Regions from separate parts of the Methylophilus sp. DW102 genome, predicted to be linked through region 2. Evidence: riboswitches for the same ligand, from Rfam matches in the RefSeq annotation. Region 2 holds a riboswitch; the other holds the start of a gene.

Region 1 (4,987 bases), 1.3 Mb from region 2:
CCAGTCGTCCCGGAATTGATGCGCACGCCATCAACCAATACAATCAGTTGATTGTCATTGGTACCACGTAGTGAAATGTTGCTACTTGTCCCCATGCCACCATTTGTGTAGGTTTGTACACCAGGTTGCAGTCTCAATAAATCTGCCAAAGCGCCGCCTTGTAGCCTGTTGATTTCTTCGCTGTCAATGACGGTAATATCGCCAGTGACTGTTTTGGTTGATTGTGGCGTTCTGCTGGAGGTAACTACGACTTCATCCAGGGAAGTCAGTGTGTTGTCTGCGGCATAGATGTTAAAAGAGATCGTTGTGATAGTGCCTAATAATGTTCTTTTTTTCATTTGATTTTCCTTAGCAAGTGTTGGAGGGCACTCAAGAGGGGGCGTGAGTGACGCTAATCAACAATGGAATTAAAAGTCGGCTTTTAGGCCTACTCGCCAAGTACGAACAAAATCTATTGGGTAGAGAGAGTCAACTGCTGTTTGAATATTGTTTTGATGCTCAAATAAATTATTGACTGCAGCAAAAACGGTGTATTGCTGCACCTTAACATTTAACGAAAGATTGGTTGACTCATAACGACTTTGCCTTTGCGTAGCATTGTTTAAAAAATCGTTATAAACGTAAGCTTGTGAGCGCCAAACATGATTGAGATTCAGGTTGGTGTTTGTAAATATTTTCCAATTAATATTTGCAACGAGAGACTGTCTGGGGGCGCCTGGCAGATTCTTATCTTTGATGAGGGTGCCGCTTTCTTGAAGCTCCCTGTCAATAATGGCCTTGGTGTATGTATAAATCAGGCCTACATTAAGCTCATTACTCAGGTGATAAATATCTTGTAACTCAAAGCCGAGTTTATGGCTCTTGTCTAAGTTGGTATTTATACCAAGTACAGATGGGTCATAATAAATCTCGTTATCCAAATTGGCTCTGAAAGCGCTTAATTTGAGGTGGTTGTTTGTAGTTGTGTGGTTGAGACCAATGTTCAGTGTTCTCACTTTTTGTGGTTTGATGAATCCATTGAAAACAACGTTGAATGACGCGTCATAACCGAAAAATCGATTAATGTCTGGAGCTTCAAAAGCGTAGTTGTAATTGCTAAATAATGAGAGGGACGGCATCAATTGGTAGTTGGCACCTAGGTCCCATGCGCTCAATTGGATGGAGCGATTGAGGGAGTCTCCTCCATTCGGGGTATAAGTGTAAGAGACCTGTTCTTTGCGTAATCCCGCAGATAGTCTAAGGTCTTTAATGGATTGCGGTTTGAATTCTGATGATATGAACAATCCGTGGTTATTCTTTTTCGTGAGATCTGAGGATGTTTTAATTGCTCCATTAAAATCTTGGAAGCCCGAAATCACTGACCATTGATCATTCGTGTACTTGTAAGTCGCTTTAGTGCCTTCATAGTCATAATGAGGCCGATAGCTCGGATAGATAGATGCTTTATCCTCACGAAAGTGAGTAATCTCTATCGATGAATCTGTATTGATCTGGTAGTCCAAGCCAATCTGCCACTGGTCTGAGTTAAGTTCCTGATGGGTATATGACGTAGCCGGGCGACCATTTTGGGATGGATTGTCCTCAAATTGTGCTTTGGACATCGGATTGGGATAACGCAGATCGTTTTTAGTGCTGGAGCCTTGTGCATAAACAGCTAGTTGCTCTGTTGGTTTGATCCTAAGTTTTACTTGTTGAGTATTTGAGTCGTATGCATCGCGGTGGCCTGTTCTATCTTTGGCGCTAAACCCGTCGTGACTATCATGCGATGCACTCGCCGATAAATCTATGTGCTCACTAGAAAACCCAGCACTAATAGCATGATTGCGTTGCCCATAATTACCAGCACTGGTCATGACAGAGGCCCCGTTTCGGCTTTTCGTGTAAATCTGTATGGCGCCTGCTGTTGCGCCATCACCGTAAAGTACTGACCCACTCCCTTTGCTGATCTCTATTCTTTCAATGTTTGCAAGAGGAATGCCAACCAATAGTTGTGGGCTCATGTCGATATTATTTAAGCGTTGACCATCAACGGTAATCACTACATTTTGATAGCCATTTTCACTCCCATAGCCGCGTAAGTTTATGCTTGGTGTGGCTTTGCTACCGAAGTTGGAGCTAATGTTCAATGAGCTCTGTTGTGCAAGATAGTCGAAGAGAGTACTGGCTCCTGATGCTGCAATTTGTTTTGCTGTATGAATTTCGCTGGCATAAGTGGTTTGTGATTCTTTGCGCTCAAAGCCCGAAGATTTAACACTCACTGAGTCTAGTTCTAAATCTTCAGCAAAGACGGGTGATGCGAATAGCGTAGCCATGACGCTATAAAAAAGCTTTTTTTTCATTTTCTTATCCCTGTATCACATGCGACCCCGCATGTGGGTTTACTTTCAATACCGGGGAATCGACAGAAAATGAATAAATGCATCGCTTGTTGGCAAGCCATGCATTCATTATGATCAGACACCGTCACCCCGCGGTATTGCAATTGGGTTGTAAGGCCGGTCTCCGGGCTGGCAAGTCTTGGTCTATCGCCTTCCCAAGTTTTTACTCAGTGGCATATGGATAGACCCGCACTTGCTTACCGTTGCGGGGGCAGCACAGGCATTGCGAACGAGGTTCGCGCACCTGTTTCCCAGTTTCACCCTTGTCTGCAAGAACGCAGACGCAGGCACCTGACAACTGTTCGGCATTCTAGTCTAAAGCAGTGACTTTGACCAGTTGCATGGTATCTTGCGAGGGGCTTCAAATTCTTAATTTACTTTGAAAAAATGCGCTTAGCTATTGACCACACTCGTTTTTTTAAAAGATAATGGACTGATGGATGCCGATTTGAAAAGTCTTGAAGAGCGTGTGACGAAGCTGATTGCTTTGTGCAGCCAGCTGCGTGACGAAAACGTGGAGTTACGTCAGGAGGTCACGCGTTTGCATCAGGAGTCACAATCTCTAAAGCTGAACATGACGCAAGCCAGTGTACAGCTGGAGCGGTTGTTGTCGGCATTGCCTGAGGAAGGTCGTTAGTCATGGCCAAGCAGCCGATTGATATCGAGATCATGGGCCGCGCGTTTAGCGTGACCTGTACCGACGAAGAGCGCGACATTTTATTGCAGGCGGTGGGTTACCTTGATGGTAAAATGCGCGAAATTCGTGATGTGGGCAAGATGGTGAGTGTGGAGCGCATTGCGATCATGGCCGCGCTGAACATTACCCATGAGTTGTTGAATACGCGTAGCGGCGGGGTTGATGTGGGCGATGTGAAAAAGCGCATTTCTACCATGCAGCAGCAGATCGATGATGTTTTGTCCGGCCAGCACAAATTATTGTAATCCGCTTCATTTCACAAAATTTTAACCGTCATTAGTATTAAATGACGTATCATAAAAGTGGTGTGCTAAGGCGTTGCCTGAGTCCAAAATTCCTTGAACTAGTCTTTGTTATAGGTTTCGGCTCATCAGGTGCGGTGCGATCGCACTAAGTTGGGCGGTCTTTTAAGACGCCCTTGGCGTGCGAACCTAATGTACCTTAGGCTGTTACCACCTGAACTTTTTTGGTTCAGGATTAGCGGCTCAGGTAACCCCTTAGCACATCCCCTCTCGCACCTTTGTCTTGTTATCTTAAGGCATGGTATTTCAAGTCCGCCAGGCTAATGATTTCCAGGCAGTTTTCGTGGCAAGACTCCAGAATCACTGGCGGCGCGTAACCGGCTTCACTGGCTTCCAGCCATCTTCTCGCACACAGGCACCACCGATCACCAGCCTTGAGCCCGGGAAATGCATAGTCTGGTCTGGGGGTGGACAAGTCATTGCCTTGCGCTTGCGAAAACGCCAGAAACTCATCTGTCATTTCTGCGCAGACGGTATGTTTACCTAAATCTTCCGGGTGGTGACTGCAACAACCATCACGCATAAAGCCTGTGACTGGTTGCATACTGCAAGGGATCAGAAGAGTGCCTAAAACGTTTTTTGTCATGATTTTCAACTGTGCTCTAACTTGGTTTATGATACTGGCATTTGGATGTGTAAAGAAAGTTTTCAGGCATGGCGCGTTACTGGTTAATGAAATCCGAACCCTCGGATGTCTCCATTGATGATTTGGCGGGATTCCCCAATCAAACTGTAGACTGGTATGGGATACGCAATTATCAGGCGCGAAATTTCATGCGTGACCAGATGAAGGTGGGCGATGGCGTGTTGTTTTATCACTCCAATTGTGCTGAGCCTGGCATCGTCGGCATTTGCGAGGTCAGCACCTTGGCCTATCCCGACCGTTTTCAGTTTGTGCAAGGGCACAAGTATTTTGATCCCAAGTCTACACCGGAAAGTCCACGCTGGGTGAACGTAGATGTCAAGCTCGTGCGCAAAACGCGATTGCTGAGTTTGAAAGAGATGCGGGAAACGCCTGCCCTGGCCACCATGCGTGTCTTGCAAAAAGGGAACCGCTTGTCTATTACCCCGGTCGATCCCAAAGAGTGGGCGTTTATCACGGCTCTGCTCAGCACTTAACCTTTTCTTTGGCGACTTTGGTGGCGTACATGATATGAGTATCAGGCGTAGAAAAGCAGTCTTGTATATCCTTGTCGCCGGTTTTATGATCGTTCTGATCGGTGTGCTGCTGTTCCTCTGGATTTATTTTTCCAGTATGCGGGAGATGCACCAGACCACTCGCAATTTCTATGAGCAGTCTTTTACGGTTTCCAACGCTGCGCAGGCGCTGGAGTCTCAGCTGCATCAGATCCGAAGCGATTTGCTCTATGCCACGCTGATTCAGGCAGACAGCGTGCATTTGATCAATACCGTGGCGGCGATTAAGGGGCATGAGGCTGCTGCCCAACAAAAAATCGCCAGCATAGAACATAATTATTCGGGAGATCGCGCGCCATTACCGCTGCTCAAGCAGAATATTCAAGCGCTGGACGAAATGACAGCCTCGGTAATCAAGCAATTGGCTGAGGGACAGTATGCCGAAGCAAGCACCCTGATTGAGACGGCCTGGA
Region 2 (4,987 bases):
AAACAGGTACTCGGCCCACAGTTTTTCCTGCTCGGCGGCGGATTTAAACATCTCGAAGCACTCGGTATGCAGTTCTGCGGCAATCTCGGCAAACTCGGCGTCATCCTGGCCAGAACGCATGATGTTGAGCATATGCTGTGTGCCGGTGAGGTGCAAGGCCTCATCACGCGCAATCAGGCGGATGATTTTGGCGTTGCCTTCCATCACCTTGCGCTCGGCAAAGGCAAACGAGCAAGCAAAGCTGACGTAAAAACGGATCGCTTCGAGGATATTCACGTTCATCAGGCAACGGTACAGCAGCTTTTTGAGCGCGCGCTTGTTGACCACTTTGGTCTCGCCATTGATGACATGATTGCCCTCGCCCAGCTGCGAGTACAGCATGGTTTGCTGAATCAGCTCATCGTAATAATGCGCAATATCCGAAGCGCGTGCCGTGATGTTTTCATTGCGCACGATGTCATCGAACATCACCGACGGATCATTGACGATATTGCGGATGATGTGGGTGTAGGAACGCGAGTGTATGGTCTCGGAAAACGCCCAGGTTTCAATCCAGGTTTCCAGCTCAGGCAGAGACACCAGTGGCAGCAAAGCGACGTTGGGGCTACGGCCCTGAATCGAATCCAGCAAGGTCTGATACTTGAGGTTGCTGATAAAAATATGCTTTTCGTGCTCGGGCAGATTCTGGTAGTCGGAACGGTCTTGCGACACGTCAACCTCTTCCGGGCGCCAGAAGAAGGAGAGTTGCTTCTCGATCAGCTTCTCGAATACCGGATATTTCTGCTGGTCGTAGCGCGCCACATTGACGGGCTGCCCAAAGAACATGGGTTCTTTGAGTTGATCGTTATCTGTTTTGGTGAAGATGCTGTAGGCCATCTGTGTTCCTAATGTTTAAGTTTAATGCTCAAACTGTTTTTAAATTGTACTTATTACCCCACTGCAATAAGCGTTGAATCAGTGAGCGAGCGGGATAAAGTGCAAGGCGTACGGAGCACAGAAACCGGAATGTACACGAGAGTACATGAGGATTTCGCGCACCGCACAACGCAGCAATTTGCCCGCGCAGCCACTGAGTCAATGCTTATTTAAATTTTGCAGGCTCCGCTGGCACACCCATCGTCCTCGGCTTCCGTACCGCCCTCGCTCGCACCATCGCGGGTGTTGTGGTAGTACAGCGTTTTAACGCCAAGTTTGTAGGCTTGCAGCAGGTCTTTCAGCAGTTGCTTCATCGGCACGCGGCCGCCTTCAAAACGGGTTGGGTCGTAGTTGGTATTGGCTGAAATCGATTGATCGACAAACTTCTGCATCACGCCCACCAGCTTGAGGTAGCCGTCATTGCTGGGGATGCGCCACAACAACTGGTACTGGTTACGCAGGCGGTCAATCTCAGGCACCACCTGGCGCAAGATGCCGTCTTTGGATTGCTTGACCGAGACCAGGCCACGCGGTGGCTCAATGCCGTTGGTGGCATTGGCAATCTGGCTGGAAGTCTCGGAAGGCATCAGCGCCGTCAGCGTGGAATTGCGCAAGCCATCTTTCTGGATTTCCTTGCGCAGGCTTTCCCAATCCAGACGCAGCGGCTCGTTGCACACGGCATCCAGGTCTTTTTTGTAGGTATCAATCGGCAAAATGCCTTTGGCATAAGTGGTCTCGTTAAACGCACCACACGCGCCAAACTCGCGAGACAGTTGTACGGACGCTTTTAGCAGATAGTACTGAATCGCCTCAAAGGTACGGTGGGTCAGGCCCAGCGCAGCATCGTCAGTATAGCTGGTGCCGTTTTTGGCCAGGTAATAGGCATAATTGATCACGCCCACGCCCAATGAACGGCGCTTATTGGTGGCGTTGAGCGCGGCTTTGACTGGGTAATCCTGGTATTCGAGCAAGGCATCTAATGCACGAACCACGAGGTCGGCCAGACCTTCGAGCTCGTCCAGCGATTCCAGCGCGCCCAGGTTAAATGCTGACAGGGTACACAGCGCAATTTCGCCTTCGGTGTCGTTGATGTCATTGAGTGGCTTGGTCGGCAGTGCGATTTCCATACACAGGTTGGACTGGCGCACCGGTGCAACGGCCGGATCAAACGGGCTATGTGTGTTGCAATGGTCCACGTTCTGGATGTAGATACGGCCGGTACCGGCGCGCTCTTGCATCATGAGCGAGAACAAGTCTACTGCAGGCAAGCTGCGCTTGCGGATGCTGTCATCGGCTTCGTACTGGGTGTAGAGGCGCTCAAAGGTATCCTGATCGGCAAAGAACGCGTCATACAGACCGGGCACATCATGCGGCGAGAACAAGGTGATCTGTTCACCTTTGATCAGGCGCTGGTACATGAGGCGGTTGATCTGCACGCCGTAGTCGAGGTGGCGCACGCGGTTTTCTTCCACGCCGCGGTTGTTTTTGAGGACCAGCAGGGATTCAACCTCAAGGTGCCACAATGGGTAGAACAACGTCGCCGCCCCGCCGCGCACGCCGCCCTGTGAGCAGGATTTGACCGCAGACTGGAACAACTTGTAGAACGGCAGGCAGCCGGTGTGCTGTGCTTCACCACCACGGATTTCACTGCCCAGCGCACGGATACGGCCCGCGTTGACGCCGATACCGGCGCGCTGCGACACATACTTCACAATCGCGCTGGAGGTGGCGTTGATACTGTCCAGGCTGTCGTCACACTCAATCAGCACGCAAGAGCTGAACTGGCGTGTCGGCGTCCGCACGCCAGACATAATTGGCGTCGGCAGTGAGATCTTGAAGGTAGACACCGCATCATAAAAACGCTTGATGTAATCGAGGCGTGCCTGGCCCTTGTAGTTGGCAAACAGGCTCATCGCCACCAGAATGTAAAGGAACTGCGGGCTCTCGTAGATCTTTTTGGTGACGCGGTTTTGTACCAGATATTTGCCCTCAAGCTGCTTGACAGCGGCGTAAGAGAAATTCATATCGCGCCAGTGGTCCAGATAGCCATTCAGCGTATCAAACTCTTCGCGGCTGTAATCCTTGAGCAGGTGCGGATCGTATTTGCCCAGCGCGGTCAGGTTGGTCACATGGTCAAACAAATGCGGTGGCTCAAACTGGCCATAAGCAATTTTGCGCAGGTGAAAAATATTCAGGCGTGCAGCCAGGTACTGGTAATCCGGGGTTTCTTCCGAAATCAGGTCGGCAGCAGATTTGATGATGGTTTCATGGATATCGTCGGTGCGGATACCATCATAAAACTGGATATGGGAGCGCAATTCAACTTGTGACACCGAGACATTATTGAGGCCTTGTGCGGCCCAATCAATGACGCGATGTATTTTGTCGAGGTTAATAGGTTCCTTGCGGCCATCGCGTTTCGTGGCCTGCATGGATTCGTATTGTGACATTATGGGCTCCCAATTCCGGCAGCGAAGGTGACCCGACAAGTGGCATAGACAACATTTTTCAGGCCGAGCAACCCCAATATCAAGCCCGATTCTGAAAAATCGTATCTGCCGAGGACACCCCGCCTCAAACGTTAACAAGAAAAAAATCACGGTAGGTCTCCTGGCTCTCAGGTCACCATTATTTGCTTGTGCCTTCCCGAATTTACTCAGTGGCGTCGATTGCAGCAAACAACTCGCTGATCACAGTTGCGGGGGCAGCCCTGGTTTAGTGATTCCTGCGCAGTTTCACGCACCAGGTTCCCTATTAAACACAGAAGAGGACACTCTTCAGCGTACCGTATGGATGCGACTATAAAACAATATCTATGGCTTTTCAATTGAAGAAAACACAATATATTGATTTATTTTGATTGACAACGGGCAACTGGTTGTTTTTATTGGGGAATATTTTTTAACGATTTGCCGCGCACAAAATGTGCTTGCACGCCTGGTGTTTTTAACGCAAATACATGCAGCAGATTTTTGAAAATGACGATGTTATAGGCTTTTGCGTGCAGGCCCTTCCCAGAAGGCCAGCCTGCACTCTCACAAGGATTTTTTTCACTTGATCATGGCGTAATACATGGTTTTCAACCGACTAAAAAGTGGCAGCCACACTGAACAGCACGCTACGCCCTGGCTGATAAAGTGGCGTGACGGTCCCAAAGCCTTGATAGGTAGCACGGTCCGCGTAGGCATCATCAAACAAATTACGCACATCCACGCGCCACTTGGTTTTAACTGTCCACTGAGGTTGATATTCGGCATAGAGATTAAACACTTCATACGACGGGAACGATAACGTACCTGCGCTGACTTTATTGTACTTTTGCGCAAACTCTGCATCGCCGCCGACGGTCACGTTGACAGACGGAAAATGATGTCCCACGGTCACATATAAAATCTCGCCAACCGGTGTTGCCAAGTAATTACCTGTATCGCTGTCGGTAGGCGCACCGTCAATCGTCACATCAATATCTGCCAGTCTTGCACGGGCAAAACTCTGCTCCCACTGGTAAGCCAGACCAAGCTCATATCCACGTGTGCGTACATCTCTGGCCAATACGCCGCTGTTGACAGCAAACCGGGCCGCACGCGCATTGTCTATCTGCGTTTCAAATACCTTGGCATCGGCAGTAAAGCCATAAAAACGGCTTTGCAAACCAAAGAAATAGTTATCTGCTTTGGTGGCTTTTGGACCACGGCCGTAGTTCCATGCCGTGTTCATGATAAAGTTTTCTGCCATCTGGCTACCGCTAAACACCTCAGAATAACCCGCTTTCACTGTTAACAGCTCAGGCACCACAGCCAACTCACCCGAAATGTTGGAACTGAGTCCGGAATGTGACCAACTGCTGCCTTGAGTACCCGTGAGTTCATGGTGGTCGTTACGAACACCTGCGGAAACGTGCAAAGGTTGCCAGGGATTGATTCTCGCCTGGACATAAACACCTCGGTTGTTTGCTTTCTCTTCAGCCTGGAAAGTGCGATCCTTGTAATCAGCTTTATCACGATAGAAATCGACACCTGCCGTAATGCTACCAGTATCAATTGGAAAACGGTTTTCAAACTTACCGTTAAAG

Evidence for each region. Region 2 has a riboswitch for cobalamin ahead of nrdA (class 1a ribonucleoside-diphosphate reductase subunit alpha). Riboswitches for the same ligand answer to the same signal wherever they lie in the genome.
Region 1: another riboswitch for cobalamin. It lies ahead of AACH41_RS12855 (TonB-dependent receptor); the one in region 2 lies ahead of nrdA (class 1a ribonucleoside-diphosphate reductase subunit alpha).

Annotation. Positions count from the first base shown of each region.
Region 1 is NZ_AP029023.1:2,702,145-2,707,131, reverse strand. It holds gene AACH41_RS12860 (TonB-dependent receptor) at 1-338, opposite strand, end outside; gene AACH41_RS12855 (TonB-dependent receptor) at 408-2,339, opposite strand; cobalamin riboswitch at 2,476-2,688, opposite strand; gene AACH41_RS12850 (hypothetical protein) at 2,779-3,015, shown strand; gene AACH41_RS12845 (cell division protein ZapA) at 3,018-3,320, shown strand; gene AACH41_RS12840 (DUF2237 domain-containing protein) at 3,604-3,963, opposite strand; gene AACH41_RS12835 (EVE domain-containing protein) at 4,032-4,496, shown strand; gene AACH41_RS12830 (diguanylate cyclase) at 4,531-4,987, shown strand, end outside.
Region 2 is NZ_AP029023.1:965,236-970,222, reverse strand. It holds gene nrdB (class Ia ribonucleoside-diphosphate reductase subunit beta) at 1-876, opposite strand, end outside; gene nrdA (class 1a ribonucleoside-diphosphate reductase subunit alpha) at 1,086-3,365, opposite strand; cobalamin riboswitch at 3,498-3,720, opposite strand; gene AACH41_RS04545 (TonB-dependent receptor) at 4,003-4,987, opposite strand, start outside.